Regions from separate parts of the Streptomyces huasconensis genome, predicted to be linked through region 2. Evidence: riboswitches for the same ligand, from Rfam matches in the RefSeq annotation. Region 2 holds a riboswitch; each other region holds the start of a gene.
The links. A riboswitch is a leader RNA that binds a small molecule or an ion and turns the genes downstream of it on or off. The one in region 2 is predicted to bind cobalamin.
Positions count from the first base shown of each region.

Region 1: linked by a shared signal. The riboswitch ahead of J2N69_RS09515 (ABC transporter substrate-binding protein) and the one ahead of J2N69_RS13300 (ABC transporter substrate-binding protein) in region 2 are both predicted to bind cobalamin.
Region 3: linked by a shared signal. The riboswitch ahead of J2N69_RS24775 (ribonucleoside-diphosphate reductase subunit alpha) and the one ahead of J2N69_RS13300 (ABC transporter substrate-binding protein) in region 2 are both predicted to bind cobalamin.

Region 1 is NZ_CP086119.1:2,106,373-2,116,308, forward strand. Features, by position in the region: gene J2N69_RS09470 (SCO2195 family GlnR-regulated protein) at 88-291, shown strand; gene J2N69_RS09475 (DUF4191 domain-containing protein) at 322-1,029, shown strand; gene J2N69_RS09480 (RDD family protein) at 1,133-1,600, opposite strand; gene glnA (type I glutamate--ammonia ligase) at 1,850-3,259, shown strand; gene J2N69_RS09490 (peptide deformylase) at 3,520-3,894, opposite strand; gene J2N69_RS09495 (hypothetical protein) at 3,962-4,174, shown strand; gene J2N69_RS09500 (hypothetical protein) at 4,189-4,554, shown strand; gene J2N69_RS09505 (ABC transporter ATP-binding protein) at 4,555-5,394, opposite strand; gene J2N69_RS09510 (FecCD family ABC transporter permease) at 5,391-6,350, opposite strand; gene J2N69_RS09515 (ABC transporter substrate-binding protein) at 6,419-7,429, opposite strand; cobalamin riboswitch at 7,514-7,698, opposite strand; gene J2N69_RS09520 (VOC family protein) at 7,706-8,146, opposite strand; gene J2N69_RS09525 (helix-turn-helix domain-containing protein) at 8,182-9,045, opposite strand; gene J2N69_RS09530 (HAD family hydrolase) at 9,287-9,936, shown strand, end outside.
Region 2 is NZ_CP086119.1:2,947,959-2,957,894, forward strand. Features, by position in the region: gene J2N69_RS13290 (ABC transporter ATP-binding protein) at 1-8, opposite strand, end outside; gene J2N69_RS13295 (FecCD family ABC transporter permease) at 5-1,021, opposite strand; gene J2N69_RS13300 (ABC transporter substrate-binding protein) at 1,099-2,058, opposite strand; cobalamin riboswitch at 2,104-2,224, opposite strand; gene J2N69_RS13305 (M67 family metallopeptidase) at 2,227-2,649, opposite strand; gene J2N69_RS13310 (amino acid permease) at 2,736-4,229, opposite strand; gene J2N69_RS13315 (DUF2017 domain-containing protein) at 4,602-5,207, opposite strand; gene clpS (ATP-dependent Clp protease adapter ClpS) at 5,236-5,550, opposite strand; gene J2N69_RS13325 (nicotinate phosphoribosyltransferase) at 5,629-6,957, shown strand; gene J2N69_RS13330 (isochorismatase family protein) at 7,037-7,621, shown strand; gene J2N69_RS13335 (hypothetical protein) at 7,638-7,937, opposite strand; gene J2N69_RS13340 (immune inhibitor A domain-containing protein) at 8,049-9,936, opposite strand, start outside.
Region 3 is NZ_CP086119.1:5,396,027-5,405,962, reverse strand. Features, by position in the region: gene J2N69_RS24790 (DUF3311 domain-containing protein) at 45-314, shown strand; gene mctP (monocarboxylate uptake permease MctP) at 317-1,957, shown strand; gene J2N69_RS24780 (GNAT family N-acetyltransferase) at 2,035-2,538, shown strand; adenosylcobalamin-variant (AdoCbl-variant) riboswitch at 2,612-2,709, shown strand; gene J2N69_RS24775 (ribonucleoside-diphosphate reductase subunit alpha) at 2,856-5,261, shown strand; gene J2N69_RS24770 (ribonucleotide-diphosphate reductase subunit beta) at 5,261-6,283, shown strand; gene J2N69_RS24765 (bifunctional albaflavenone monooxygenase/terpene synthase) at 6,372-7,748, opposite strand; gene cyc1 (epi-isozizaene synthase) at 7,745-8,857, opposite strand; gene def (peptide deformylase) at 9,160-9,810, opposite strand; gene J2N69_RS24750 (tetratricopeptide repeat protein) at 9,917-9,936, opposite strand, start outside.

The DNA.
Region 1 (9,936 bases), 840 kb from region 2:
CCGCACGTACAGCCTTACCCCCAGCATTTGCGCCACCCTTACCCATAGCGCTCGCCCCCCCGAGCCGCTCCCCAGGAGGGCCCCATCATGCAGGCCGCGCCCGTACGCGCCACCGCCATCCCGTCCGTCACCGACGCCCTGCGCGCCGTCGAGTCCCTGTTGATGAGCGGCGGCCAGCGCACCGCTCGCCGCAACGCGTGGACTTCCGTCCTCGAGGACCGGCGCCGCGCCAAGGACCGGGTCGAGGCGCTGCGGGTCTTCGAGGACGGCGTGGCAACCCGCACGTCGTAGTCGGCCCCGGGGCCACGTAGACTTCACGACATGGCGAGGAAGGAAACCACCGCGGCGGATGCGGCCGCGGAGCCAGGGCGACTCAAGCAGATCGCTCTGACCTACAAGATGACCCGACGGGCCGACTCCAAAATCGGTCTCATCATCGCGGCTGTGGGAATCGTCACCTTTGGTGTCTTCCTCGCGATCGGCTTCTTGATCGGTCACCCGGTCTATCTGGGCATTCTCGGCTTCCTGCTCGCCTTCCTCGCGATGGCGATCGTCTTCGGACGCAGGGCCGAGCGTGCCGCCTTCGGACAGATGGAGGGCCAGCCCGGAGCGGCGGCCGCGGTGCTCGACAAGATCGGCCGCGGGTGGACGACGACCCCCGCGGTCGCGATGAACCGCAGCCAGGACGTGGTGCACCGCACCGTCGGCAAGGCCGGCATCGTCCTGGTGGCCGAGGGCAACCCGAACCGGGTGAAGGGCCTGCTGGCCGCCGAGAAGCGGAAGATGGCGCGCATCGTCTCGGACGTCCCGGTGCACGACGTCATCGTCGGCACCACCGAAGGCACGGTCTCCCTGAAGAAGCTGCGCACGACGCTGCTGAAGCTGCCGCGGGTGCTCACGGGCCCGCAGGTGACGGCGACGAACGACCGGCTGCGGGCGATGGGCGACCTGATGTCGAACATGCCGCTCCCCAAGGGCCCGATGCCCAAGGGCATGCGGATGCCGCGCGGCGGCCCGAAGGCACGCTAGTTCTTCCCTCTTCTGCCCTACGACGAGGAAGGCCCCGGAACCGAGTCGGTTCCGGGGCCTTCCTCGTCGTAGGGCAGTCGTAGGTCAGTTGCCGTCGTCCCGGTCAGATCCTGACCTGCACGGCGCGGGCGAGGCGGTCGTGGAGGCCGCGGCCGTCGCGGTCCCAGATCAGGGCGGGAATGGCGACGCACAGCAGGAGACTGCGGGCCAGCACCCGCCCGAAGCCGAGCCGGCCGCCGCCCTCGGCGACGACACGCAGCCGGAACAGGGCCTTGCCCGGGGTGCAGCCGACCGTGCCGACGGTCAGCAGGCTCATCACGAAGAAGATGCCGAGGGCCCAGTTGCCCATGGCCTGCTGGTCACCGCGGGCGAACAGACCGTATGCGATCACCATGCACTGGCCCCAGTCCACGGCGATGGCGCCGATGCGGCGGCCGGGGCGCGCGATCGATCCCGGCCCCTCCTCCGGCAGTCCGAGCTGCTCGCCCCGGTACCCGAAGTCGACTCCGGCGTCCTCCGCGGCCGCGCGCGGGCCGGACAGCCACGATCCGATTGCTTGCCTGTTGTCCACCCGTCCACGGTACTGCGCCCGGTTTCGTACGGGGACGCTCGGGTCAGATGTACGTGGGGCGGGCGGGGCCGGTGCGGGTCCCGGCCGCCGGGCATTCACCGCCGGGCCGGTTAACTTCGGCGAAACAAATGGGTCATGCTTGAGAAATCCCCCGTCCCTATGGTCGGGTCCCAGCGTGTGCCACCGCACTGGCCGCACCACGAGCTGCAACCCCGTCCCGCCCCGGGCGGGAGTAGGAGGAGTTGGATGTTGTTCCAGAACGCCGACGACGCGAAGAAGTACATCGCGGACGAGGACGTCAAGTTCATCGACGTCCGCTTCTGCGACCTGCCCGGTGTCATGCAGCACTTCACGATCCCGGCGGCGGCGTTCGACCCGGACGAGGAGCTGGCCTTCGACGGTTCGTCGATCCGTGGTTTCCAGGCCATCCACGAGTCCGACATGGCGCTGCGCGCGGACCTGTCGACGGCGCGCGTGGACCCGTTCCGCCGCGACAAGACCGTCAACATCAACTTCTTCATCCACGACCCGATCACCGGCGAGCAGTACAGCCGTGACCCGCGGAACGTCGCGAAGAAGGCGGAGGCGTACCTCGCCTCGACCGGCATCGCGGACACGGCCTACTTCGGCCCCGAGGCGGAGTTCTACGTCTTCGACAACGTCCGCTTCCAGACGTCGGCGAACGAGAGCTTCTACCACATCGACTCCGAGGCCGGCGCCTGGAACACCGGTGCGGTCGAGAACAACCGCGGCTACAAGGTCCGCTACAAGGGCGGCTACTTCCCGGCCCCGCCGGTCGACCACTTCGCCGACCTGCGCGCCGAGATCTCCCTGGAGCTGGACAAGAACGGCCTCCAGGTCGAGCGCCAGCACCACGAGGTGGGCACGGCGGGCCAGGCCGAGATCAACTACAAGTTCAACACGCTGCTGGCCGCGGCCGACGACCTGATGCTCTTCAAGTACATCGTGAAGAACGTCGCCTGGCGCAACGGCAAGACCGCGACCTTCATGCCGAAGCCGATCTTCGGCGACAACGGCTCGGGCATGCACGTCCACCAGTCGCTGTGGTCGGGCGGCACCCCGCTCTTCTACGACGAGCAGGGCTACGCCGGTCTCTCCGACACGGCGCGCTACTACATCGGCGGCATCCTCAAGCACGCGCCGTCGCTGCTGGCGTTCACCAACCCCACGGTGAACTCCTACCACCGCCTGGTCCCCGGCTTCGAGGCCCCGGTCAATCTGGTCTACTCCCAGCGCAACCGCTCCGCGGCCATGCGCATCCCGATCACGGGCTCGAACCCGAAGGCCAAGCGCGTCGAGTTCCGCGCGCCGGACCCGTCCTCGAACCCGTACCTGGCGTTCTCGGCGCTGCTCCTGGCGGGCCTCGACGGCGTCAAGAACAAGATCGAGCCGGCCGAGCCGATCGACAAGGACCTCTACGAGCTGGCCCCCGAGGAGCACGCGGGCGTCCCCCAGGTCCCGACCTCCCTCCCCGCGGTCCTCGACGCCCTGGAGGCGGACAACGAGTACCTCCAGGCGGGCGGGGTCTTCACGTCCGACCTGATCGAGACGTGGATCGACTACAAGCGGACGAACGAGATCGCGCCGATCCAGCTGCGGCCGCATCCGCATGAGTTCGAGCTGTACTTCGACATCTAGGCATCACTGTGAGGGCCGCTACTCCCGGGAGGGGTAGCGGCCCTTTCGGCTGAAGAGGCTCAGATGCCGTCGTACACCCATGAGCTGCCTGTCTGGCGGTACTCCTCCACGGGGATCGGTTCGACACCAGATCGCATGCGGGCGGAGTAGAGCAGGCCGTTGAGGTGGTCGACCTCATGGGTGAACGAGGCGGGCGAGACCGCGTTCGTACGCGGTCGTGATGGTCTCGCCGGCCAAGACCGTCGTCTCCACCGTGATCATCAAGGGGCGGGTACGAGGCCGCGTACGTCGAAGAAGCTCAGACAGCCCTCGTACTGTTCATCCACCTCTTCGGAGCGGGCGGTGATCCGCGGGTTGAAGAGGACCACGGCGGGGGCGTCACCGGGCGGCTGGACGACGGCGGCAGCACGTCCGATGCCGAGCTGCGGGGCCGCGATGCCCATGCCCTTGGCGAAGGGGTGGACCCGGCCGATCCGTTCCACGGCGGCGAAGAGTTCGCCCGTGATGCGTGCGGCCTCGTCGCATTCGGCGGGCAGGTCGAAGGCGCGGGCCGGTTCGACGAGGATGCCGGCGCCGTGTTGGACGATGCCGAGGTCTCGCATCTGCTGGTTGGGGCGCACGTCGATCACCTGCATTTCTCTCGAGGTGGACTGAGTCTCTTCTGAGGTGTTTTCGGGCCACTCGTACCGTCGGCGTGCGGCGGTGCTCACCGACCTGGCTGCCATCGGCGCCAAGCGGCGGGACGCCGAGCAGGTCCTGGCGTACGGCGAAGAGGCTCTCCGCCTGGCCCGAGCCTCCGGGTCCGGGTATGTCGCCCGTAGACTCCAGGCCCTGTGCGACGAGTTCGGTTCTTTGGGCCGCGACCCACGCGTGGCGGAGCTGGGGGTCGAGATCGCCGCTCTGAGCGCGCCGTGACGAGAGGGGTAGGCATGTCGCAGACCGAGGGTGCACGACTGTTCCGGGAAGCCTGGATCACGGGAGTTCGCCAGCACTTTCCGGGAGAGCCGAAGGCCGGCTACGTCACGCCCTGGGACGACACCCCACAGTGGGAGCGTGAGGCGGCGGGCTCCGTGTACGAGCAGGTCCGCCACTTCGTGGAGATCAGCGGAGGCACCACGGCCCGGCTGTCGCGGGAGCAGAAGAGCCGCTTCGTCGCCACATGCTGGACAGCCCAGATGTTCAGGCATTTCGATGAGCCGAAGCCGGGGTATGTGGCCGACTGGCCTGACCTTCCGACCTGGCAGCAGGAGACTGACGCGGACATTTTCGAGGCCATCGAGAAGTCGCTGGGCTGACTACCGGCGCCGTCCCGGATGGATGGCCACCGGGCCCCGCAGAAAGCGGACCGACGGGACCGGCGGGCCGCCGGTCGGGGTGGGGTCGCCCGGGGTCACCACCGCGCGGACGCCGTAGACCTCGGCGATCAGCTTCTCCGTGATCACCTCCGCCGGTGTGCCCGCCGCGTACGCCGTGCCCTCCTTGAGGATCAGTACGTGGTCGCAGAACATCGCCGCCAGGTTGAGGTCGTGCAGGGCGATCACGCTGGTGACGGGGAGGTCGGCGACCAGGGAGAGCAGATCCAGCTGGTGCTGGATGTCGAGGTGGTTGGTGGGTTCGTCCAGGAGGAGTTCGCGGGGTTCCTGGGCCAGGGCGCGGGCTATCTGGACGCGTTGGCGTTCGCCGCCGGAGAGGGTGTGCCAGGACTGGGCGGCGCGTTCGGTGAGGCCGGTGCGGGCCAAGGCCTCGCGTACCGCCTGCTCGTCGTGGGGCGTGGGGGCCGACCAGGCGCGGCGGTGCGGGATGCGGCCGAGCCGTACGACGTCTCGTACGGTCAACTCGGTCTGGGTGGTGGCGTGTTGTTCTACCACCGCGATACGGCGTGCCACCGCGCGGCGCGGTGTGGCGGCGAGCGGGTTGCCGTCCAGGGTGACCACCCCCGAGGCGGGGGCCAGGACGCCCGCCAGGATGCGCAGGAGTGTGGACTTGCCGGAGCCGTTGGGGCCGAGGAGGCCCACGGTGGCACCGGGTGGCGGGGCGAGGCTGACCCCGTCGACGATGAGCCGGCCGCCGGCCGCCCGGGTGACCCGGTCGGCGCGCAGTCCCGCCTCGGCCGCAGCCGTGGTTCCGTACGTCATGTCGTCGCCCCCCGTGTCCGGTACAGCACCACCACGAACGCCGGTACGCCGATGAGCGACGTCACGACGCCCACCGGGACCTCCTGCGGGTCCAGGGCCGTGCGGGCCAGGGTGTCCACCCAGACCAGGAAGACCGCACCGGTCAGCGCCGTGACCGGGAGCAGCCGGGCGTGACCCGAGCCGGTGAAGGCGCGGGCCGCGTGCGGCAGGACCAGGCCGACGAAGCCGATGGCGCCCGCCGAGCTGACCAGGACGGCGGTCAGCAGCGCCGTCGCGCAGAGCAGGACGAGGCGGGTGCGGGCCACCCGTACGCCGAGTGTCGCCGCCGCCTCCTGGCCGAACGCGAAGGCGTCGAGTGTACGGGCGTGACCGAGGCAGACGAGCAGGACCGCGGCGAGGACGGCCGCGCACAGCCCTACGTCCGTCCACCCCGCCCCGCTGAGCGAGCCGAGCAGCCAGAACAGCACGCCGCGGGTGGTCTCCGCGTCGCCCGCGGTGAGGATGACGAATGACGTCAGGGCGGAGAAGAGCTGCATCGCCGCGACGCCCGACAGGACGACGCGGTCCGTCGTGCCGCCGAGCGTGTGGCTCAGCAGGAGGACGAGCGCGAAGGAGCAGAGCGCGCCCACGAAGGCGCCCGCCGAGATCGACAGCGCTCCCCCGCCGACGCCGAGGACGACGACCGCGACCGCCCCGGTCGACGCCCCGGAGGAGACCCCGAGGACGAAGGGGTCGGCGAGGGGGTTGCGGAGCAGGGACTGCATGACGGCGCCGCAGACCGCGAGGCCCGCGCCGCAGACGGCGGCGAGCAGGGTGCGGGGCAGCCGCAGGTTCCAGACGATGCCGTCCCGGAGGGGGGTCAGCCCTGCCTCGCCCCAGCCGAGGTGCGCGGCGAGGGCCGAGAACACGTCGGGGACGGAGATGTCGGCGGGGCCGATGGTGACGGCGACCGCCATCGAGAGGACGAGCGCGGCGCCGCCGGCCAGCCACAGCAGCCCCTGCCGGGCGGCGGGGGCGGCCGGGCTCACTTCGCCAGTCCGAACTTCCGCAGCCCGGCGGCCACTTGCTCGATGCCGTCGACCGTGCGGATCGTGGGGTTCATGGCCTGACCGCTGAGGAGGATGTAGCGCTTCTTCTTCACGGCGGTGAGGTTCTTGGTCGCCGGGTTGGACTCCAGGAACTTGATCTTCGCCGCCGCGCTCTCCGCGGACTGCGACTTGCGGGTGAGGTCGCCGATGACGAGGACGTCGGGGTCGCGGTCGGCGACGGTCTCCCAGTTGATCTGGGGCCACTCCTCGCGGGTGTCGTCGAAGACGTTCTGCGCGCCGAGCGCGCGGGTGATGATGCCGGGGGCGCCGCAGCAGCCCGCCATGTACGGGGCGTCGGAGTTGGCGAACCAGTACAGGAGCGTCGCGTCGGAGGCCTCGATGTCCTTCGTGGCCTTCGTGACGCGGCTCTTCAGGTCCGCGATCAGCTTCTCGCCGCGCTTCTCGACGCCGAACACCTTGGCGAGGTCGCGTACTTCGCCGTAGACGGTGTCCATGGTGAGGGTCTTGACGCGCTTGCCGTCGCCGCCGCCGTCGTTGTCCTTGCCCGCGCAGTCGGTGGGCGAGACGTAGACGGGCACGCCGAGTTCGGTGAACTTCGTGCGGTCGGCGACGCCGCCCTTGCCGACGGTGTAGAGGAAGGAGGCGCTGACGAAGTCCGGTTCCTTGGAGAGGACCTTCTCCAGGGAGGGGTAGCGGTCGGCGAGCCGCTCGACCTTGGCGTTCTCCTTCTCCAGGTTCTTCAGGACCGGGTCGGTCCAGGTGCCGGTGCCCGCCATGCGGTCGGCGAGGCCGAGGGAGAGCAGGATCTCCGTGGAGCCCTGGTCGAGGGAGACGGCGCGCTGCGGCGGGGCCTGGACCGTGGCCTCCTTGCCGCAGGAGGCGACCGTGACGGGGTAGCCGTCGGCGCTCCTGCCCTCGGACTTCTGCGCGGCGCCGCCCCCGCACGCGGTGAGCGCGAGCAGTGCGGTACAGAGGGCGGCGGACATACGGGCTGTCGAGGACACGCGATCCCTTGAGTCTCACGGCTCATACGCGGAGCCTGGTCTGCGTCACGACCTCCGCCGCCCGGTGTGCGAGCGGAGGCGCCAGCAGGTCTTCGGACTCGGGATCGGCCGGGCGGGGCGCCTTCCCAGACGTCCGAAGACGCCCAGTGGCCGTGGCCCCGCCCGTCCCCCTCACCGCTGCGCGTCAGTTCCGGATTCGCACCGGATTCCCTGGCCCAGGTGTGGGTTTGACTGGCTTGCGCAAGTTATCACGCGCCCTCACCGGCCCTGCCCCGGCCTGGGCTCCCCCCGGTAGGTGCCGAAGGACCAGCGGTTTCCCTCCGGGTCCTGGATGCCGAACTCGCGACTGCCGTACGGCTTGTCCTCGATCTCCGTGGTGATCTTCACGCCGGCCGCGCGGAGGCGCTCGTACAGGTCGTCCACCCGGTCGGTGACGACGTAGGCGCCGGCGGTGCCGGGCTTCCCGCAGGCGGCGGTGGCGCTCTGCGGGTCGTACGAGCCGAGCATGACGCCGCCTCCCTCGGGCCAGTCGAGCTGGGCGTGGGCGATCCGGCCGCCGTCCTCGTAGACGGCCGTACGCAGGAAGCCGACGGTGTCGACGAGGAAGTCGATGAGGGCGGGGGCGTCCTGTGCCTGGAGGGCCGGCCAGATCGTGGGGGCGGGGGCGGTGAGCGGCTCGTGCCGCGGGGCCTCGGACATGCCGTCAGTGGTGTCGGTGGTGTCAGGTGTGGTGTTCATGGCTTCCACTCTTCGCCGTCGCCGTGCGCCCCGGCTTGGATATTCCGGCACTCCTCGGCCAGCCAGCCGGTGGGGCTCACCCCCGTGTACTGCCGGAAGTCCCGTACGAGGTGGGAGTGGTCGTAGTAGCCCGTGTCGGCGGCGACCCGGGCGAGGTCGGGCGGGCCGCCCGCCGCGACGGCGCGGGTCACGGCGCTCTTGGCGTGCTGGAAGCGCATCAGGCGCGCGGCCTGCTTGGGGCTCAGCCCGGTCTCGGCGCGGAAGAGGGCGGTCAGGCGGCGCTCGCTGAGGGCGACGTGCCGGGACAGGCCGCCGAGGGTGCCAGCGCCGCGGTGCCGGGCGAACCAGGCCCAGGCCTCGGCGACCTCGGGGCGCACGGCTCCGGCGGGCCGGTCCGCGCGCTGCCGCAGGTAGGCGGCGAGGGCGGCGAAGCGGTCCTCCCAGGTGTCCAGGGCACAGAGCCGCTCCCGGACCTCTGCGGCGCGGGCGCCGAAGACGTCGGTGCCCGCGGTGACGAGCTGTCCGGCCAGTTCGGCGGCGGGCAGGCCGAGGAGCGTGCGGGCGGCCAGCGGGTGCACGGCGAGCTGGATGCCTGCCTCGTGCTCGGGCTGGCGGACGTAGGCGGGGCTCTGGTGCAGGCCGCCCACGACGATGTCGGTGCGGACCGCGTCGGCGCCGGTCGCCTGGGCGGGCGTGCCGCCGGTGGCGATGGCCCCGTCCAGCGAGAAGATCACCGTCAGGTACGGCGAGGGGAGGCCGCGGTGCAGGGCGGGCTGCTGCCCCGCGGTGCGGTAGCCGACCGCGGAGACGACCATGCCGTCGAGCCGGGGAACGGCCCGCACGAACTCACGGGTGCCCATGCGTCCCAGTATGCGCGGCCCGCCCACCTCGCGATCGCCCGATGCGCGGCCCGCCCACCTCGCGACCGCCCGGTACGCCCCCGGCGACGCGGGGCCCTCTCCGCTACCCCTCACCACCCGCCCCATGCCCTCCCCGCCCGGTGACTTCGATCATGGGAATCGCGTGGCATCGCCCATAGCATGGCGCGCCGCTCCGGACGGGGCCGCACATCGCACTCAGGAACGGCGGGACACGGGAAACATGGCAGTACGAGCCAAGAACAGGCGGGCCTTCATCGTCGGTGGCGCGGGGGCGCTCGTCGCCGCCGTCCTCGCGGGCGGCGCGCTGTGGCCCGCGGGCGAGGCGACGGCGGCGGACGGCTCGGCCGCCACCGCCCGCGAGCTGTCGCACTGGCCGAAGCCGGTCGCGAGGAAGCTCGGCAAGGTCATCGCCGCCAACGACCACAAGGGCGCGTACGCCGTCTTCGACGCGGACAACACCTCGTACCGCAACGACCTGGAGGAGTCGCTGCTGCCCTTCCTGGAGATGAAGGGCGTGCTGACCCGCACGACCATGGACCCCTCCCTGAAGGTCGTCCCGTTCAAGGACACGGCCACGCACAAGGAGAGCCTCTACAGCTACTACAACCGGCTGTGCGAGGTGGACGACCAGGTCTGCTATCCGTGGGCCGCGCAGATCTTCTCCGGGTTCACGCTGAAGGAGCTGAAGGGGTACGTCGACGAGCTGCTGGCGTACAAGAAGCCGATCCCCGCTGAGTACTACGAGGACGGGAAGGTCACCAGGACCGAGGTGAAGCCGCCCGAGCTGTCGAACGGCATGCGGCAGCTCTACAAGACGCTGCGGGCGCACGGCATCGAGGTGTACGTGGTCAGCGCGGCCGGCGAGGACCT
Region 2 (9,936 bases):
AGCTTCACGCGGGCGCCCCTTCGTGCGTACGGCTCCTGTGCAGCAGCCACAGGAAGAACGGGCCGCCGGTCAGCGCCGTGAGGACGCCGACGGGGATGTCCTGCGGCGCGGCGACCGTGCGCGCGGCGAGGTCGGCGGCGACCAGGAAGACCGCGCCCATCAGCGCCACCACCGGGAGCAGCGCGCGGTGTGCGGCGCCGACCAGCATGCGGGCGGCGTGCGGCACCATCAGGCCGACGAAGCCGATGGCGCCGCTGTACGCGACGAGGACGCCGGTCAGGAGCGAGGCGAGGACGAAGACGGCGGCGCGGAAGCGGGCGGTGTCCAGGCCGAGGACGGTGGCGCCCTCCTCGCCGACGAGCAGCAGGTCCAGCGGGCGGGCGAGCGCCACCAGGAGCGCGGTGCCCACGGCGAGGACGGCGCAGGGCAGGGCGAGCATGTCCCAGCGGGCGCTGCCGAGGCCGCCGAGCGTCCAGTACAGGACTTCCTTGAGGTGGTCGGCGCTGTCGGCGGTGACGAGGATGAGGCTGGTGAGGGCGGTGAGGATGTACGAGACGGCGACCCCGGCGAGGATCAGGCGCCCGGTGGCGAAGCCTCCGCCGCCGCCTCTGGCCAGGGCGTAGACCAGCACCAGGGAGATCAGCGCGCCGACGAAGGACGCGGCGGGGATCGTGACGGTGGTGCTGAGGGCGGTGCCCAGGCCGAAGATCCCGCCGAGCACGATCGCGCTGACGGCGCCCACGGAGGCGCCCGAGGAGACGCCGAGGAGGAACGGGTCGGCGAGGGGGTTGCGGACCAGGGCCTGGAGGACGGTGCCGATGACGGCAAGGCCGGCGCCGACGGCCGCGCCGAGCAGGACCCTGGGGAGGCGGACGTCCAGCACGATGGTGCGGAACGGGGAGGGTTCCGCCCGGCCGGTGAGGATCTCCAGGACCTGGCCGGGCGGGATGCGGACGGAGCCCAGGGCGAGGCCGGCGACAGTCGCTGCCGCGAGGGCCGCGGTGAGTGCCGTCAGGATCAAGAGGCGGCGCCCCTTCGACCCCCGTCTATCGCCCTTCGGGCTCGTCCTCAAACGCCGGACAGGCTCAGCAAGGGAGGTCACAGCTGGCCCGCCAGCTTCCTCACCGCCTCCGGTGCCCGTACCCCGGTGACCACGTCCGACAGCCGCAGCACCGCGAAGCGCTCGTTCTTGACGGCGGGGACGTCCGCGAGGGCCGGGTCGTCGAGGAGGCGCTTCTTCTTCTGGGCGACGGTCGTGGCGCCGTAGTCGAGGATGAGGATGACCTCGGGGCGGCGCTCGACGACCTTCTCCCAGGACGCGTCGCTGAAGGACTTGTCGACGTCGGCGAAGACGTTGCGGCCGCCCGCGCGCTCGATGATGTCGTTGCCGATGCCGCGGCCGCCCGCCGTGAACGCGGTCTTGTCGCCGCTGTCGTAGACGAAGACGGAGACCGGTTTGTCGCTCTTCGACTTCTCGGCGGTGGCGGCCAGTTCGCGCTTGGCCCCGCTCACCCACTTCTCGGCGCGCTCGCGCACCCCGAAGGTGGCGCCGACCTCCCGCACCTCGCGGTACACGTCGTCCATGGTGATCGCCCGCTTCGCGCAGCCCTCGACGTTGAGGCGGCTCTTGATCCCGGACTTGGCGAGGGCCGAGCGGCTGCGGCCGTCGCCCGCGAGGAAGGCGCTGGCGTAGCCGCCGTAGACGAAGTCGGGATTGGCGGCGAGCAGCTTCTCGTAGGAGGGGTACTCCTTGGCGAGCACGGGGACGGACTTGTACGCCTTCTCGTACTTCGGCAGGACCTTGTCGTCGAGGTAGGCGGTGCCGGCCAGGCGGTCCTTGAGGCCGAGTTCCAGCATCACTTCGGTGACGTGCTGGTTCATGGTGACGGCGCGCTTCGGCGGCGCCTCGTACGTGGTCTTCACGCCGCAGTTGGTGACGGTGTACGGGAAGCCCGGGGCCTTGGCGGCGGGCTTGGCGTCACCGGAGCCGGACGAGCCGCAGGCGGCGAGCGGGGCGAGCAGGGCCGCGGCGGTGAGCACGCGTAGGGCGCGGGACATGGCTGAACTGCCTCCTCCAGGGGATTTCCGCGTCCCCTGCGTTGTGTGGAGCAAAGGCGGCAGGTCAGTTCCTGACTCCCCCGCCCCGGAGTGGGGGTGGGGTCACAGTGGCGGGACCGTGCCGGGCTCGCACCGGCTTCCTGGGTCCTGCCGCCTCATGGGTAAAGCTCAGTATGCCTGTACGACCTTTACGTCTTCCTCGGTGACCTCGCCGTCCACGATCCGGAACGAGCGGAACTGGAAGGGGCCCGCGTCGTCGGTGTCCGCGGTGGAGACCAGGACGTAGTGGGCGCCGGGTTCGTTGGCGTACGTGATGTCGGTGCGGGAGGGGTAGGCCTCGGTCGCGGTGTGCGAGTGGTAGATGACCACCGGCTCCTCGTCGCGGTCGTCCATCTCGCGGTAGAGCTTGAGCAGGTCGCCCGAGTCGAACTCGTAGAACGTGGGCGAGCGCGCGGCGTTCAGCATCGGGATGAACCGCTCGGGGCGGCCGGTGCCCGCCGGGCCCGCGACCACGCCGCACGCCTCGTCGGGGTGGTCCTGGCGCGCGTGCGCGACGATCTGGTCGTGGAGGGCCTGGGTGATGGTCAGCATGGCGCCAGGATAAGCAGAGGGCCCGCGCCGTACCGAAGTGTGGTACGGGCGGGCCCGAATGCTGGACAGCGGCCTCTGCGGAGAGGTCAGTCCTTGGTGACGGAGACGCTGTCCGCGCCGATCTTGCGCTTGTTGAACGCGGCGGCCTGCGGGTTGCGGCTCTTGAGGACCAGGTAGGTGACCCCGAGGATCGCGGCCCAGACCGGGGCGGCGTACAGCGAGATCCGCGCGTCCTTGTCGACACCCATCATCACGATGACCATGCCGATGAACAGCAGGGCGAACCAGCTGGTGTACGGGGCGCCCGGGGCCCGGAAGGTGGACTGCGGCAGCTCGCCGCGGTCGGCCTTGCGGCGGTAGCGGATCTGGCAGGCCAGGATCATGATCCAGGCCCACATGCCGGAGATGGTGGCGAAGGAGACGACGTAGTTGAACGCCTCGCCCGGCCACTGGTAGTTGATCCAGACGCCGACCAGCATGAACGCGGCGGAGAACGTGGTGCCCAACAGCGGTAGGCCGTTCTTCGTGAGCTTGGTGAAGAGCTTCGGGCCCTGGCCGTTGAGCGCCAGGTCGCGCAGCATGCGGCCGGTGGAGTACATGCCGGAGTTGCAGGAGGAGAGCGCGGCGGTGAGGACCACGAAGTTCACGATCGCGGCACCGACGCCCAGACCCATCTTCTCGAAGGCGGCGACGAACGGCGAGACACCGGGCTGGAAGTGCGTCCACGGCACGACCGACAGGATCATGATCAGCGCGCCGACGTAGAAGACGGCGATGCGCCACGGCACGGTGTTGATGGCCTTGGGCAGAACGGTCTTCGGGTCCTTGGACTCGCCCGCGGTGACGCCGACCAGCTCGACGGCGAGGAAGGCGAACATCACGATCTGGAGCGTCATCAGCGTGGAGCTGATGCCGTTCGGGAAGAAACCGCCCTGGTTCCACAGGTGGGCCACGGTCGCGGTGTCCCCGGCGTCGGAGAAGCCGATGGTGAGGATGCCGACGCAGATCAGGATCATGCCGATGATGGCGGTGACCTTGACCATCGAGAACCAGAACTCCAGCTCACCGAAGAGCTTCACGGAGATGAGGTTCGCGCCGTACAGGATGACCGTGAAGACAAGGGCGTATGCCCATTGTGGGAACGAGTCGTGTGTCCAGTACTGCATGTACTGGGCGGCCGCTGTGACTTCGGTGATGCCGGTGACGACCCAGAAGAGCCAGTACGTCCAGCCGGTCACGAATCCGAAGAACGGGCCCATGAACTCGCGTGCGTACTCCGAGAAGGAGCCCGACACGGCGCGGTACATGAGCAGCTCGCCGAGTGCCCGCATGATGAAGAAGATGACGAGGCCCGCGATGGCGTACGCCAGGATGAGGCTGGGGCCGGCCTTGTGGATGGCCTTGCCCGCGCCGAGGAACAGGCCGGTGCCGATGGCACCGCCGATCGCGATCATCTGGATCTGCCGGGCTCCCAGACCGCGCTGGTAGCCCTCGCCCTCGCCGGACGGGCCGCCCGCGGCCTGCACGGCACCATTGCCGTCGTGCCCGTCGTGCTGCTCTTCGACCTGCACTGAGGTCATGGTGACGCCTTTCTCCATGCTGATCCGCGCCCGCGTCTCGCGTTGATGGCTGCGGATCAGGTCCTGATCCCCCCGGATGTATATGGAGTGCTACCGGCGGTCTGCCGGCCCGAGCGCCCTCGGTGACATGGGTGGCGTCACCGAGCGGTCGTGAAGATTTATCACGGCGGCAACAGTGAGGGAATCAGCCACCTGTGACGCACACCACAGGAAGAAGCGGACAAAGGTCTCTTCGTGCCGCAAACTCGGGCAATGAAGTGACGGGATCGTTATCCGGATTTGAGCGTCCGCTGAGCGAAGCACCGGCCACGTGAACGGAAGGTGTCCAGTACAGCAAATTTCGCTGCCCTATGCACCGGATTTCGGTCCGGCTCAGTCCAGCAACGTCCCGACCAGCGTCTCCTGCAGTCCGCCCAGCCAGAGGTAGGCCATCACCATCGGCTTGCGGGGGTCGGAGTCGGGGAGCCGGTAGAGCAGATCGGCGTCCTTCTCGTCGGTGACCTCCAGGCGGGTGCCGATCGCGAGCCGGAGGTCGTTGAGGGCGCCGAGCCAGTGCCGCGACTCCTCCACCGACAGTTTCAGGACAGCTCCGCCCTCGCCGGAGGACGCCATCGCGTCGAGCGAACGGATCACGACCAGCGCGTCGTCCCGCTTCTTGGCCCTCAGGTCATTCTCCGTGAAGCGGCGGAACTCGGCCGAATACGCCCGCAGTTCCTCGTCGCGTCCGACGTCCCCGGTCTCGCTGCCGGGCCCGCCGTACGCGTCCGGCAGCAGGCGCTGCATCACCGGGTCGGCGGGCGGCTCGCTCGGGCCCTCGGCGAACAGCTCCGCGAGGGGGTCGTCGGAGGGCTCGCCGCCCGGGCCCGGACCGATCAGCTCCAGGAGCTGCACGGCGAGGGAACGGATGATCGAGATCTCGACCTCGTCGAGCGTGACGGCGGCGCCGCCCCCGGGGATCGCTTCGAATTGTCCTGGCATCAGATGCGTCGCTGCTTCCGGTCCGCCGCTACTTGCGGTCCTGCTGGAGGGTGGCCCACAGCCCGTATCCGTGCATGGCCTGTACGTCGCGCTCCATCTCCTCGCGGCTGCCGGTGGAGACGACCGCGCGGCCCTTCTGGTGCACGTCCATCATGAGCTTGGTGGCCTTCTCCTTGGAGTAGCCGAAGTACGACTGGAAGACGTACGTCACGTAGCTCATGAGGTTGACCGGGTCGTTGTGCACGAGCGTGATCCAGGGGACGTCCGGCTCGGGGACGACGAACGCCTCCTCGTCCGAGGCCGGGCGGGTGATCTCTGCGGGAGCCGTACTCACCTGTCCCATGCTGCCACTCCCAGGGGGCAGGCGCACAAACGGGCCCGGAAATCGTCAGAGTGACGAGATGCGGGTAGCATCCTTCGCATGAACACAGCGGACCTTGGCCTGCCGGTGGACGTTCCCTCGACGGCCCTCTTCACGGACCAGTACGAGCTGACGATGCTCCAGGCGGCGCTGAAAGCCGGTACGGGCGAGCGCCGTTCGGTCTTCGAGGTCTTCACCCGCAGACTGCCCGAGGGGCGGCGCTACGGCGTCGTGGCCGGCACCGGCCGGGTCCTGGACGCCGTCGAGAACTTCCGCTTCGACGCCGGCGTCCTCGGCTTCCTGCGCGAGCGCGGCATCGTCGACGAGCCCACCTTGGAGTGGCTGTCCCGCTACCGCTTCAGCGGCGACATCTGGGGCTATCCGGAGGGCGAGGTCTACTTCCCGGGCTCGCCGATCCTGCGGGTCGAGGGGTCCTTCGCGGAGTGCGTGCTCCTGGAGACGGTGATCCTCTCCATCCTCAACCACGACTCGGCGATCGCGGCCGCCGCCTCCCGGATGTCCTCGGCCGCCGGGGACCGTCCGCTGATCGAGATGGGCGCCCGCCGCACCCACGAGCTGGCCGCCGTCGCCGCGTCCCGCGCCGCGTACGTCGGCGGCTTCGCCACCACCTCCGACCTGGCCGCCGGCTTCCGCTACGGCATCCCGACCGTCGGCACCAGCGCCCACGCCTTCACCCTGCTGCACGACAGCGAGCGCGACGCCTTCCGCGCGCAGGTCGACTCGCTGGGCCGCGGCACCACCCTGCTCGTGGACACCTACGACGTGACCGAGGCCGTCCGCATGGCCGTCGAGATCGCCGGGCCGGAGCTTGGCGCCGTGCGCATCGACTCCGGTGACCTGCTGCTCGTCGCCCACCGGGTGCGCCAGCAGCTGGACGAGCTGGGCGCGACGGAGACGAAGATCGTCGTCACCTCCGACCTCGACGAGTACGCCATCGCCTCGCTCCGGGCGGCGCCCGTGGACGCGTACGGCGTGGGCACGCAGCTCGTCACGGGGTCCGGGCACCCCACGGCCTCCATGGTCTACAAGCTGGTGGCCCGCGCCCACTCGGCCGACCCCAAGGCCCCGCTGGAGCCGGTGGCGAAGAAGTCGCTCGGCGCCAAGAGCTCCGTGGGCGGCCGCAAGTGGGCCGCGCGGCGGACCGATGAGCACGGCGTCGCCGAGGCCGAGGTCATCGGCACCGGGGCCGTGCCCGCCGAGCTGGCGGACGCCCAGCTCCTGGTCGAGCTGGTCAAGGGCGGCCAGGTCATCGCCCGTGAGCCGCTGGACGCGGTCCGCGACCGGCACGCCGCCGCCCGCGCCCGCCTGCCCCTGTCGGCGACGCAGCTGTCGCGCGGCGAGGCGGTCATCCCCACGGAATATCTCTGACGGACCCGGGCAGGTGCCCCTTCCCGCAACGCACGTGAAGTCTCTAGGCTCGTAGTCACCCCACCAAAGGACACCGCCCATGCGCCGCGCACTGATCGTCGTAGACGTGCAGAACGACTTCTGCGAGGGCGGCAGCCTCGCGGTGGCCGGTGGCGCGGACGTGGCCGCCGCCATCACCGAGCTGATCGGCCAGGCCCCGGCCTGCTACCGCCACGTGGTGGCCACCCGGGATCACCACATCGATCCCGGCGCCCACTTCTCGGACCACCCGGACTACGTGGACTCCTGGCCGCCGCACTGCGTCGCGGGCACGGAGGGCGTGGGCTTCCACCCGAACTTCGCCCCCGCCGTCGCGTCCGGCGGCATCGACGCGGTCTTCGACAAGGGCGCCCACTCGGCCGCCTACAGCGGCTTCGAGGGCGTCGACGAGAACGGCGTCTCCCTGGCTCAGTGGCTGCGGGAGCGCGAGATCACGGAGGTGGACGTGGTCGGGATCGCCACGGACCACTGCGTGCGCGCCACCGCGCTGGACGCGGCGCGGGAGGGGTTCCGCACGACCGTGCTGCTGGACCTGACCGCGGGGGTCGGCGGGGAGACGACCGAGCGGGCGCTGACCGAGCTGCGCGCGGCCGGGGTCGAGCTGACGGGCAAGCCCGTCGTCTGAACGACCGGGGCGCCGCTCAGCGCCGCAGCGCCCTGATCGGGTGCCACAGCTCCTGCAGGGAGTTGGGTGCCGTGCGCCATATCAGCCCGTCCGGGTGGTGCAGCACGGCCGTGACCTCGTCGGGGGTGGGCGGTTCCGCGTTGCCTCGCAGGTACACCGCCCGCAGGCCGAGGTTCCGCAGGCGGGTCAGCGCCCTCGCGCGGTTCGCGGAGTGCACGATCATCCTGACCGCGCCGCCCGATTCCACCGGGCTGGGCAGGGTCAGCGCCACCACCACGCTGCCGTTCGGCAGCTTGCAGAAACCTCCTGCGGACATGGTCGGTCACACCCCCGTCAATAAGAAGTACACAGCACGCACCTAAACACGATCGGCCGCCGCCCGCTAGAGGGCGACGGCCGATCATGGCTTGACCTGGGGAAACGCTGATTACTTCGTCGAGCGACCCACCTGGACCGTGATCGTCGAGCCGTCCTTCGGCTGCTTGATGATCTTGATCTGGGTGTTGGTGTCAGTGACCTTGACGCTGCCCGTGGGGTTCGAGGCGTACCAGTAGGTGCCCTTGCGGTCGTCGAAGACCGGGACGCCCTTCTGGGACTTGATCTTCAGCGCGACGTCCGCGTTGTGGAGCGTGAACGCGTCCGTGGCGTACTTGCTGAAGGGCGCGTCGAACGGCTGGATCTTGTTGCGCAGGAGCGAGCCGTCCTTCCACTTCAGCGGCTTGGCGTGCGCGTCCACCGGCAGGATCAGGCCCTGGCCGGGGTGCTGGCTGGTGTTGTTGTCCTTCTGGGAGGTGTCCCACTGCCAGATCATCAGGCCGGTCTGGTACGGGTAGTGCTCCACCCAGGCGGGGCGGGTCCCCGAGAAGCCGAAGTTGTACGGGCCGACCTTCAGGGTCTTGTCGTACGAGACGTACTGGCGGTTCTCGGCCAGGTAGTACTGGTCGTACTTCTTGGTGAAGGACTCGGCGATGCGGGAGAAGCCCTTCGACGTCCAGCCGTTGTCGTCGCCCTCGGCGCCGTCCTCGAAGAGCTTGGCGCCGTCCCCGGTGATCGTCAGGGCGTCGGCCGCGAAGCCCTTGCCGCCCGCGCCGCCGTCCGTGGCGTAGCGGAAGCGGAGGTCGATCTTCTTGCCGGCGTAGGCGTCGAGCGGGAAGACCAGCTTCTTGTACGCGCCCGAGACACCGGTCAGCGCGGGCTTGTCACCGGCGTCGCGGGTGATCGGCTTGCCGTCCGCGGTGCCGTCGACCGGCGTGTAGTTGGCGCCGCCGTCCGTGGAGACCTCGGTGTAGAGGTAGTCGTAGTTGGCCTCGATGTCCCACCAGCCCTGGAGGGACAGTTCGGCCTTGGTCTTGCCGGTCAGGTCGACGGAGCGCGTGAGGGTGTTCTTCAGGTCGTCGCCCTGGTCGCTCCACCACTGCTTCGCGCCCTCGGCGGGCTTCACGATCTTGGTGGTGACGGCCTTCTTCGGCAGGTCGACCAGGAGCGCCTGACGGTGGCGGGTGTTGTACTCCGCGACGCCCAGCTTGTGCTCGGAGGTGGTGGCCGCCTTCGCCTTGGCGTAGTCGAGCCAGCCCAGCTGGAACTTGTCCCAGGCGGTCATGTCGCCCGGCAGGTCACCGATGGAGTCCTTGCCGGTGCCGAGCCAGGAACCGGCGGACATCAGCGACCAGAAGCCGACCGAGTTCTCGCCCTTGCCCGTGGTGTCGTACAGGTCCGGCAGGCCGAGGTCGTGGCCGTACTCGTGGGCGAAGACACCGAGGCCGCCGTTCTCCGGCTGCATCGTGTAGTCGCCGACCCAGATGCCCGAGTCGCCGATCTGGGTGCCGCCGGCCTTGTTGTGGCCGGGGCCGGTCCTGCCCGCGTCGTTGCCGTACGCGTACCAGCGGTGGGCCCACAGGGCGTTCTCGCCCTCGGCGCCGCCGCCGGCCGACTCGTCCTCGCCCGCGTGGACGATCTGGAAGTGGTCGATGTAGCCGTCGGGCTCGTTGAAGTCGCCGTCGTTGTCGAAGTCGTAGCGGTCCCAGAGGTCGTACTTGGCCAGGTCCGCCTTGATCTGCGCGTCGGTGCGGCCCTGGGCCTTCTGGGCCTTGGTCCAGGCGGTCACGCCGTCCTTGACCGCGTCCCAGACGTTGGCGCAGTTGGTGTCGCCGCAGTAGTTAGAGCCGTAACGCGCCTCGTTGTAGTCGACCTTGACCCAGTCGGAGACCGCGCCGTCGACCGAGTAGCGGCCGGAGGAGGTCTTCTCGTAGTAGGTCTTCAGCGAGTGCTTGGTCTTGCCCTTGCTGTCCTTGCCCTCTCCGAAGTACAGGTCCTCG
Region 3 (9,936 bases), 2.4 Mb from region 2:
CCCGCACGTTAAACATGGGACAAGTGAGGGAACGGAGCCGCGACATGTCAGATGCGCCGGAAGTGAACAGACCGGTGGTGACGCCGGTCCGCGTGGTCATCGCGGTCTGCCTTGTCGCACCGTTCGTGGCAATGCTCTGGGTGAGTTCGTACGCGAGGATCGAACCGACCTTCATAGGCATCCCGTTCTTCTACTGGTACCAGATGCTGTGGGTGGTCATCTCCACGCTGCTCACGATGATCGCGTACAAGCTGTGGCAGCGTGACCAGCGCGCCCGCGAGTCCGTGCGCGCCGAGGAAGGCGTGGCCCGGTGAACGTGCTCGCAGCAGGCACCGGCGGTGTCAACGGCGTCGCCCTCGCCGTCTTCGTCTTCTTCTTCGTCGCGGTCACGGTCATGGGCTTCCTGGCCGCCCGCTGGCGCAAGGCCGAGAACGACCAGAGCCTGGACGAATGGGGCCTCGGCGGCCGGTCGTTCGGCACCTGGGTCACGTGGTTCCTGCTCGGCGGCGACCTCTACACCGCGTACACCTTCGTGGCCGTCCCGGCGGCGATCTACGCGGCGGGCGCGGCCGGGTTCTTCGCGGTGCCGTACACCATCCTCGTCTATCCGCTGATCTTCACCTTCCTGCCGCGCCTGTGGTCGGTCTCGCACAAGCACGGCTATGTCACCACCTCGGACTTCGTGCGCGGACGCTTCGGCTCGAAGGGGCTCTCGCTGGCCGTCGCGGTCACCGGCCTGCTCGCCACGATGCCCTACATCGCGCTCCAACTCGTCGGCATCCAGGCCGTCCTGGACGTCATGGGCGTCGGCGGGGGCCCGGACACCAACTGGTTCATCAAGGACCTGCCGCTGCTGATCGCCTTCGCGGTGCTCGCCGCGTACACCTACTCGTCGGGGCTGCGCGCGCCCGCGCTGATCGCGTTCGTGAAGGACGGCCTGATCTACCTCGTCATCGTCGTCGCGATCATCTACATCCCGATCAAGCTGGGCGGCTTCGACGACATCTTCGCCAAGGCCGGCGACGCCTTCGCGCAGACCAACCCGGCGACCGACAAACCGCGCGGCGCGCTCGCGCCCGCCGAGGCCGGGCAGTGGACGTACGCGACGCTCGCGCTCGGTTCGGCGCTGGCGCTGTTCATGTATCCGCACTCGATCACCGCGACGCTCTCGTCCAGGAGCCGTGACGTGATCCGCCGCAACACCACGATCCTGCCGCTGTACTCGCTGATGCTCGGCCTGCTGGCGCTGCTCGGCTTCATGGCGATCGCGGCCGGGGTCAAGGTGGAGAACGGCCAGTTGGCGATCCCGCAGCTGTTCGAGGACATGTTCCCCGACTGGTTCACGGGCGTGGCGTTCGCGGCCATCGGCATCGGCGCGCTGGTCCCGGCGGCCATCATGTCGATCGCGGCCGCGAACCTCTTCACCCGCAACATCTACAAGGACTTCATCAGGCCCGACGCGACGCCCGCGCAGGAGACCAAGGTCTCCAAGCTGGTCTCGCTCCTGGTGAAGGTCGGCGCGCTCGTCTTCGTCCTCACCATGGACAAGACGGTCGCGATCAACTTCCAGCTGCTCGGCGGCATCTGGATTCTCCAGACGATGCCCGCGCTGGTCGGCGGCCTCTTCACGCGCTGGTTCCACCGCTGGGCGCTGCTGGGCGGCTGGGCGGTCGGCATGGTCTACGGCACACTGGCCGCGTACGGCGTCGCGTCGCCGACGCAGAAGCACTTCGGCGGCTCCTCGGACACGATCCCGGGCATCGGCGAGATCGGCTACATCGGCCTCACCGCGTTCGTCCTGAACGTCATCGTGACCGTGGTCCTCACCTTCGTCCTGAAGGCGCTGAAGGCCCCGGACGGCGTCGACGAGACCTCCCCCGGGGACTACACCGCCGACGCGGGCGACCCGGGCGTCATGGAGGAACTGCCCAAGGCGACCGCGGGCGCCGGGCACTGAGCCCCGCCCCGCCGCGACGGAGGGCCGCCGGAAAAACCGGCGGCCCTCTGTCGTACCCGTGTTGCACACTGCGGCCCATGGACACGACGACCCTCACGATCAGGCGGGCCCTCCCCGAGGAGTACGAGGCGCTGGGCGCCCTCACCGCGCAGGCCTATCTCGACGGCGGCCACCTGGACTTCGGGGAGGACGACCCCTACCTCGCCGTGCTGCGGGACGTGCCGGGACGCGCGGCGCACGCCGAGATCCTCGTCGCCGAGGTGGCGGGCAAGGTGCTCGGCGGCGTCACCTACGTCCCCTCCGGCGGGCCGATGGCCGACATCGCGGGCGCGAACGACGCGGAGATACGGATGCTCGCCGTCTCTGCCGAGGCGCGCGGCCGGGGCGCCGGCGAAGCGCTCGTACGGGAGTGCGTGCGACGCGCCAAGGAAGCGGGCCGCACCTCGCTCGTGCTGTCCACGCAGAGGTCCATGCACGCCGCCCACCGGCTGTACGAGCGCCTCGGGTTCGTACGGACGCCCGAGCGTGACTGGCGGCCGATCGAGACGGTGCCGCTGCTGGCGTACGCGCTGAAGCTCTAGCCACCACTCCGCGAGCCGACACAAGATGTGGGCCCGCTTCTCAGGCCCGGCACAAGATGTATGCTCGTGCTCGCTGTCGCCGCAGGGAAATCCGGTGCAAGTCCGGAACTGTCCCGCAACGGTGCATGTGTACGCATTCGGCGTACGCGGAGTCCGATGACCTGCCGACAGTGCACCCGTGCCGTCCGGCCCGGGTGCCGACCGTCCGGGCCTCGTGGAGTGGGCCGGTGGACGCGGTACGCCGCCCTGCCCGGGTGCGCCCGTGTGTGCCGTCCGCCTCCCCCTGGCCCAGAGCCGAGCGAGGGAGTGCCCCCCACGTGACCATCGCGCCTGCCGAACCCGCGTCAGCGCCGTCGACGCCCACCGCCCAGGGTGCCGAGGGAACCGACGGGCCAGGGGCCGCGCTGCTGCGCACCCTGACCGATCTCACCGCCGACCTCCCCGACGCCGACCCCGGCCGGGTCGCCGCCGCCGCCCTGCGCGGCCGCTCGGCCAAGGCGGACCTCTCGGAGCTGCGGGAACTGGCGACCGAGGCGGCCGCGGGGCTCATCGCCGAGGACCCGGCGTACTCGAAGCTGGCGGCCCGGCTCCTGTCGATCGGCATCCGCGAGGAGGCGGCCACGCAGGGCGTGCGCTCCTTCACCGACTCCGTGGCGGTCGGCCACCGCGAGGGGCTCATCGCCGACCGCACGGCGTCCTTCGTGACGGCGCACGCGGCCCGGCTCGACGCGCTGGTGGTCGCCGCGCTCGCCGACGGCGCCGACTTCCGGTTCGAGTACTTCGGCCTGCGCACCCTGCACAGCCGCTATCTGCTGCGCCACCCGATCACCCGGCAGGTCATCGAGACCCCGCAGCACTTCATGCTGCGCGTCGCGAGCGGTCTGGCCAAGGACGACGGCGCCGCCGCCGTGGACGAGGTCGCCGCGCTGTACGGCCTGATGAGCCGCCTGGACTACCTGCCCTCCTCGCCGACGCTCTTCAACTCCGGCACCCGCCACCCGCAGATGTCCTCCTGCTACCTCCTCGACTCCCCGCTGGACGAGCTGGACTCCATCTACGACCGCTACCACCAGGTCGCGCGGCTCTCCAAGCACGCGGGCGGCATCGGCCTTTCGTACTCCCGCATCCGGTCCCGGGGTTCGCTGATCCGCGGCACGAACGGGCACTCCAACGGCATCGTGCCGTTCCTGAAGACCCTGGACGCCTCGGTCGCCGCCGTGAACCAGGGCGGCCGGCGCAAGGGCGCGGCCGCGGTCTACCTGGAGACGTGGCACTCCGACATCGAGGAGTTCCTGGAGCTGCGCGACAACACCGGTGAGGACGCGCGCCGCACGCACAACCTCAACCTCGCGCACTGGATTCCGGACGAGTTCATGCGCCGCGTCGCCGCCGACCAGGACTGGTCACTGTTCTCCCCGGCCGACGTGCCCGACCTCGTCGACCTGTGGGGCGAGGAGTTCGACGCCGCCTACCGCGAGGCGGAGGCCGCCGGGCTCGCGAAGAAGACCATCCCGGCCCGGGACCTGTACGGCCGCATGATGCGCACCCTCGCGCAGACCGGAAACGGCTGGATGACGTTCAAGGACGCCGCCAACCGCACCGCCAACCAGACGGCGGAGCCCGGCCACACCGTGCACTCCTCCAACCTCTGCACCGAGATCCTGGAGGTGACGGACGACGGCGAGACGGCCGTGTGCAACCTCGGCTCGGTGAACCTCGGCGCGTTCGTGGACACGGCGATCCGGGACATCGACTGGGAGCGTCTTGACGAGACGGTCCGCACCGCCGTGACGTTCCTCGACCGCGTGGTCGACATCAACTTCTACCCGACCGAGCAGGCCGGCCGCTCCAACGCCAAGTGGCGCCCGGTGGGCCTCGGCGCGATGGGCCTCCAGGACGTCTTCTTCCAGCTGCGGCTGCCGTTCGACTCCCCCGAGGCCCGCGCCCTGTCCACCCGCATCGCCGAGCGGATCATGCTCGCCGCGTACGAGGCGTCGGCCGACCTCGCCGAGCGGGAGGGCCCGCTGCCCGCCTGGGAGAAGACCCGCACCGCGCGCGGCGTGCTGCACCCCGACCACTACGACGTCGAGCTGACCTGGCCGGAGCGGTGGGACGCGCTGCGGGCCCGCATCGCCGAGACCGGCATGCGCAACTCCCTGCTGCTGGCCATCGCGCCGACCGCCACCATCGCGTCCATCGCGGGTGTCTACGAGTGCATCGAGCCGCAGGTCTCCAACCTCTTCAAGCGCGAGACGCTGTCCGGCGAGTTCCTCCAGGTCAACGCCTACCTGGTCCAGGAGCTGAAGCGGCTCGGCGTCTGGGACGAGCAGACCCGCGAGGCGCTGCGCGAGGCCAGCGGCTCGGTGCAGGGCTTCAGCTGGATTCCCGCGGACGTCCGCGCGCTCTACCGCACGGCCTGGGAGATCCCGCAGCGCGGCCTGATCGACATGGCCGCCGCGCGCACCCCGTTCCTCGACCAGGCGCAGTCGCTGAACCTCTTCCTGGAGACGCCGACCATCGGCAAGCTCTCCTCGATGTACGCGTACGCCTGGCAGCAGGGCCTGAAGACGACGTACTACCTGCGCTCGCGCCCCGCCACGCGCATCGCCCGCGCGGCCGGCGGCTCGAACACCGCCGCCGCTCCCGTCCCCGCGCAGGTCACGGCCGAAGAGGCCGTCGCCTGCTCCCTGGAAAACCCCGAGTCCTGCGAGGCCTGCCAGTAATGAGCTCCACCGCCAACTCCGAGAAGAACCTTCTCGACCCGGGCTTCGAACTGACCCTGCGCCCCATGCGCTACCCCGACTTCTACGAGCGCTACCGGGACGCGATCAAGAACACCTGGACCGTCGAGGAGGTCGACCTCCACTCGGACGTCGCCGACCTGGCGAAGCTGACGCCCGAGGAGCAGCACCTGATCGGCCGCCTCGTCGCGTTCTTCGCGACCGGTGACTCGATCGTCTCCAACAACCTGGTGCTGACGCTCTACAAGCACATCAACTCCCCCGAGGCACGGCTGTACCTGAGCCGCCAGCTCTTCGAGGAGGCCGTGCACGTCCAGTTCTATCTGACGCTGCTCGACACCTATCTGCCCGACCCCGAGGACCGGGCGGCCGCGTTCGACGCGGTCGAGGAGATCCCCTCGATCCGCGAGAAGGCGCAGTTCTGCTTCAAGTGGATGGACTCGGTCGAGAAGCTGGACCGCCTGGAGACCCAGGCCGACCGCCGCCGCTTCCTGCTCAATCTGATCTGCTTCGCCGCGTGCATCGAGGGGCTCTTCTTCTACGGTGCCTTCGCGTACGTCTACTGGTTCCGCAGCCGCGGTCTGCTGCACGGCCTGGCGACCGGCACCAACTGGGTGTTCCGCGACGAGACGATGCACATGAGCTTCGCCTTCGACGTGGTGGACACCGTCCGCAAGGAGGAGCCCGAGCTGTTCGACGACGCGCTCCAGACGCAGGTGACGGACATGCTGAAGGAGGCCGTCGAGGCCGAACTGCAGTTCGCCCGCGACCTGTGCGGTGACGGCCTGCCGGGCATGAACACCGACTCGATGCGCGCGTACCTGGAGTGCGTCGCCGACCAGCGCCTCCAGCGGCTCGGCTTCGCGCCGGTCTACGGCTCGTCGAACCCGTTCTCCTTCATGGAGCTCCAGGGCGTGCAGGAGCTGACCAACTTCTTCGAGCGGCGTCCGTCGGCGTACCAAGTCGCGGTCGAGGGGTCGGTGTCGTTCGACGACGAGTTCTGAGCGTGTGCCCGCCTCGTCACGGGGGGCGGGGCGGGCACATCCGGGGCGCCCCCGACCGCTCGGCGGCGCCCCTGGCCGTTCATGTCGCTCAGCGCGGCATCACCCGCAGAACCAGCCGCTTCGGATGCAGGGTGATGCCGACGCGGGTGCCGCTGTCGGTCTCCGGGACCCGCTCCAGGCGCCACCTCGGGGCCACCGTGCCGAGGATGAGGGCCAGTTCGGCCATGCTGAAGTGATCCCCGGGGCACTTACGGTTGCCGACGCTGAACGGCATCATCGCGAACTCCGGTATGTCGGCAACCCGTTCGGGTGCCCACCGGTCCGGGTCGAACTCCAGGTGCCGCTCGAAGGAACGCGGGTCGCGCTGCATGGCGTAGACGCTGTAGACGATGTCCGCGTCGGCCGGAATGCGATAGCCGCCCAGCTCGGTCTCGGCCACCGACCGGCGCGTGAATATCCAGGCGGCGGGCCGTATGCGCATGGCCTCGGTGATGACATTGCGGGTGTGCGGCAGGTCGCCCAGATCGGCGAATGTGATCGCGCGATCCCCGACCGCAGAATTTACCTCTTCAACCAACTTCCTTTCCTGGTCGGGGTGTTCGGTGAGCAGATGGAAGGTCCACGCCAGCGTCGACGCGACATTCTCGGCGCCGGCCACGACGAGGGAGACCACATGGTCGTGGATCTCCTGGTCGGTTATCGGCTCCCCGGCCTCGTCCGTGGCCCGCAGCAATTCCGCGAGCAGGTCCGCCGGTCCGCCGGGGCCGGCGGCCCGGCGCTCCGCGATGATCTCGTCGACGAGCGCGTGCAGGTCGGCGAGCGCCTTCTCGAAGCGCCGGTTGGCGGGGGTCGGCACGCGGTAGAGCGGCCCGACCGAGAGCACCATCCGGCGGTAGAGCCCCTCGAAGACGGTGTGCAGGGAGTCGGCGATGCGGTCCGCCTTCTCGCGGATCGAGTCGACCTCCAGGAGCGAGCGCGAGACGATGCGCACAGCCGTGCGGAACATTTCCGTGCCCACGTCGACCGTCTCGCCCGGCCGCCAGCGGGCCGCCGTGGCGCGCGCCTCCTCCTCCATCACCTTGGCGTAGTCGGCGATCCGCTCGGGCCGGAACGCGGGCTGCATCATCCGCCGCTGACGCCGGTGCAGCTTGCCGTTGCTGGTCGCCACGCCCTTGCCGAGGAGCACTTCGAGGGTGTCCCAGAGCGGGCCTCCGACGATGTACTCGGGGCGCTTCAGCAGGGCGCCGACGAGTTCCGGGTCGCAGACCGCGTACGCCGTCTTCGGCCCCAGCCTGATCCGTACGAGGTCGCCGTGGTCGCGCAGCTTCGCGAGGAAGCCGAGCGGGTCGCGCACGAGGTTCCAGGCGTGGCCGAGCAAAGGCGCGCCGCCCGGGACGAGCGGCGGGGTGCGCAGCGGGTCCGGCCCGGAGGCCGCCGGTACGGGTATCGCGGACTCGACGCTCATTCCTCACCCACCAGTTCGTTTTCCGCCAGGACGTCTTCCGTGACATACGGGGGCATGGACCGGTCGTCCCAGCTGTCCACCCGATAACGACCGGATTCGTGGTGGAACCAGTACACGGAAGAGAACCAGTTCCGCATGTTGCCGACGCAGGATTCCACCGCTTCCGCGAGTTCCTTTCCGCGTGCGGTTCCCTCGGACAAGTTACGGGCGAACAGCAGCACTTCTTCCTCGGCCTCGAGAAAATTCGTGACACATTGCGTGACCCGTCGGTGAACTTCGCGCACCGCCTCTTCGAGCGTCAGCCCCTCGTGGTGAATGAGACTGATACCGAGATTGTGCAGTTCATCTCCCGCGAGTTCTTTGGGAAGTGAGCACAGGTCGTTGTACCAGGCGGAGAAATCCTGGGTCGCCAGTGCCGCCCGCCGGTACGCGGGGTGCTTCCGTACGGCGTCCGGCAGTTCGCGGCGGGCGGTGGGTTCGAGCAGGTCGATCCAGGCCCAGTGCGCGAACGTGAGGCGACGCAGCTCGACGTACGTCTCGACGGTGGGCACGACGCCGTCGCGGCGGTTCCTGAACTCCTGGTCGTACGCGTCGATCACGGGGTGGAAGTGGCGCGCGAACCGGGCGTTCCAGCTGGGGCCCAGGAAGGAGTACAGGCGGCGGACGCAGTCCGCGAAACCGGCGACCAACGGGTCCCGGTCGCGCAGATACTCATGGGGCGCGTCGAGCGCGTCGTGCAGGCCCCGGCACAGCAGCCGCCACTGCGCCGCGCGGCCGTGCACCGAGTCCCGGTCGTGCCGGTCGTCCCACGCGAAGAACCAGCTGCTGAGGTCGGCTATCGCGGTGAGCAACTCGTCCGGCGCGCCGATGTAGTAGCCGGCCACCAGGTCGGTGTAGCAGAGGCTGTCCGCGTAGCGCTCGACCTTGTCCGGCGGCATGAGCCGCATTTCGCGCAGCCAGGTCCTGGACTTCTCCTGAAGCTGGGGCCAATACGGGTGCAGACGGCGGGGAAACGTCGCCTCGATCACCGGAACTGCGAGCGCCGGTGGGACGGTCACCGCCTGGCTGTGTGGCTGTGTCTGGGAAGTGCTTCCGGAATATGCAGGCACGGACAAACCCCTTTCAACCGCATGGGTGACGCACGCCCCTCCCCCGTGCCGGGCGCGCGCCGTTGCGCAACTCTCCGCGCCTTTCCATTCAGCACCACAACTGACCGTTCAGGGAACAGTTTTGCGCCATTCACTACCCCCCGGTGCCGAGAACATCATCGGGGTTGACTGATTCTGGATCTTCGACAGCCGGTTTTGCTCGCACAGGTGAGCGGCTCATGGCAACGGCCCCTGGTCAGGGGGTTCCCGACCAGGGGCCGCACGTGTCACGCGGTTCCCGCGCCGCTCAGGCGCCGCACGCGTCACTCATTGGGTACCACGGGGTAGCGCGGCGTGCCCTCTGCCATCTGGCGCAGCGCGTCCTTGCGCTCCCTCTTGGAGAGGCGGTCGATGTAGAGGTAGCCGTAGAGGTGGTCCGTCTCGTGCTGCAGGCAGCGGGCGAAGTAGCCGGTGCCGCGCACCTTGATGGGGTTGCCCTTCTCGTCCTGGCCGGTCACCTCGGCGTAGTCCGGGCGGGCCAGCGGGGCGTAGGCGGTGGGCACGGACAGGCAGCCCTCGCCCGAGTCGTCGAGACGGCGCTTCTCGGCGGGCAGCTCCTGGAGCACGGGGTTGCAGACCACACCGACGTGGCGCACGCCCTCGTCGTCCATGCAGTCGTAGACGAAGACCTTCAGGTCGACGCCGACCTGGTTGGCGGCGACGCCCACGCCCTGCGCGACGCGCTGGGTCGCGAACATGTCGTCGATCAGCCGGGCGAGGTCGTCGTCGAAGGACGTGACGTCCTTGCACTCCTTGTGCAGGACCGGGTTGCCGACGACCGTGATGGGCCGCGACGTGCCGCGCTCGCGGTAGGCCGTCTCGCGCTCCTCGCAGTCCTCCGTGTCGATGACGAAGCCCTCGTCGTCGACGGGGAGCACCCCGCCGGAGGCCTGCTGCTCAGTGTCCTGCGCCATGTCCGCCGTAAGCCTTCCGTGAAACCCTCAGAGTTTGTGCCGGTACAGCCTACGGCGAAGTGCCGGCCGGTCTCTTCGGGCCGGGGAGGCCGGTGGCCGCTTCCGGTCAGCAGACCTCTTCGAGGT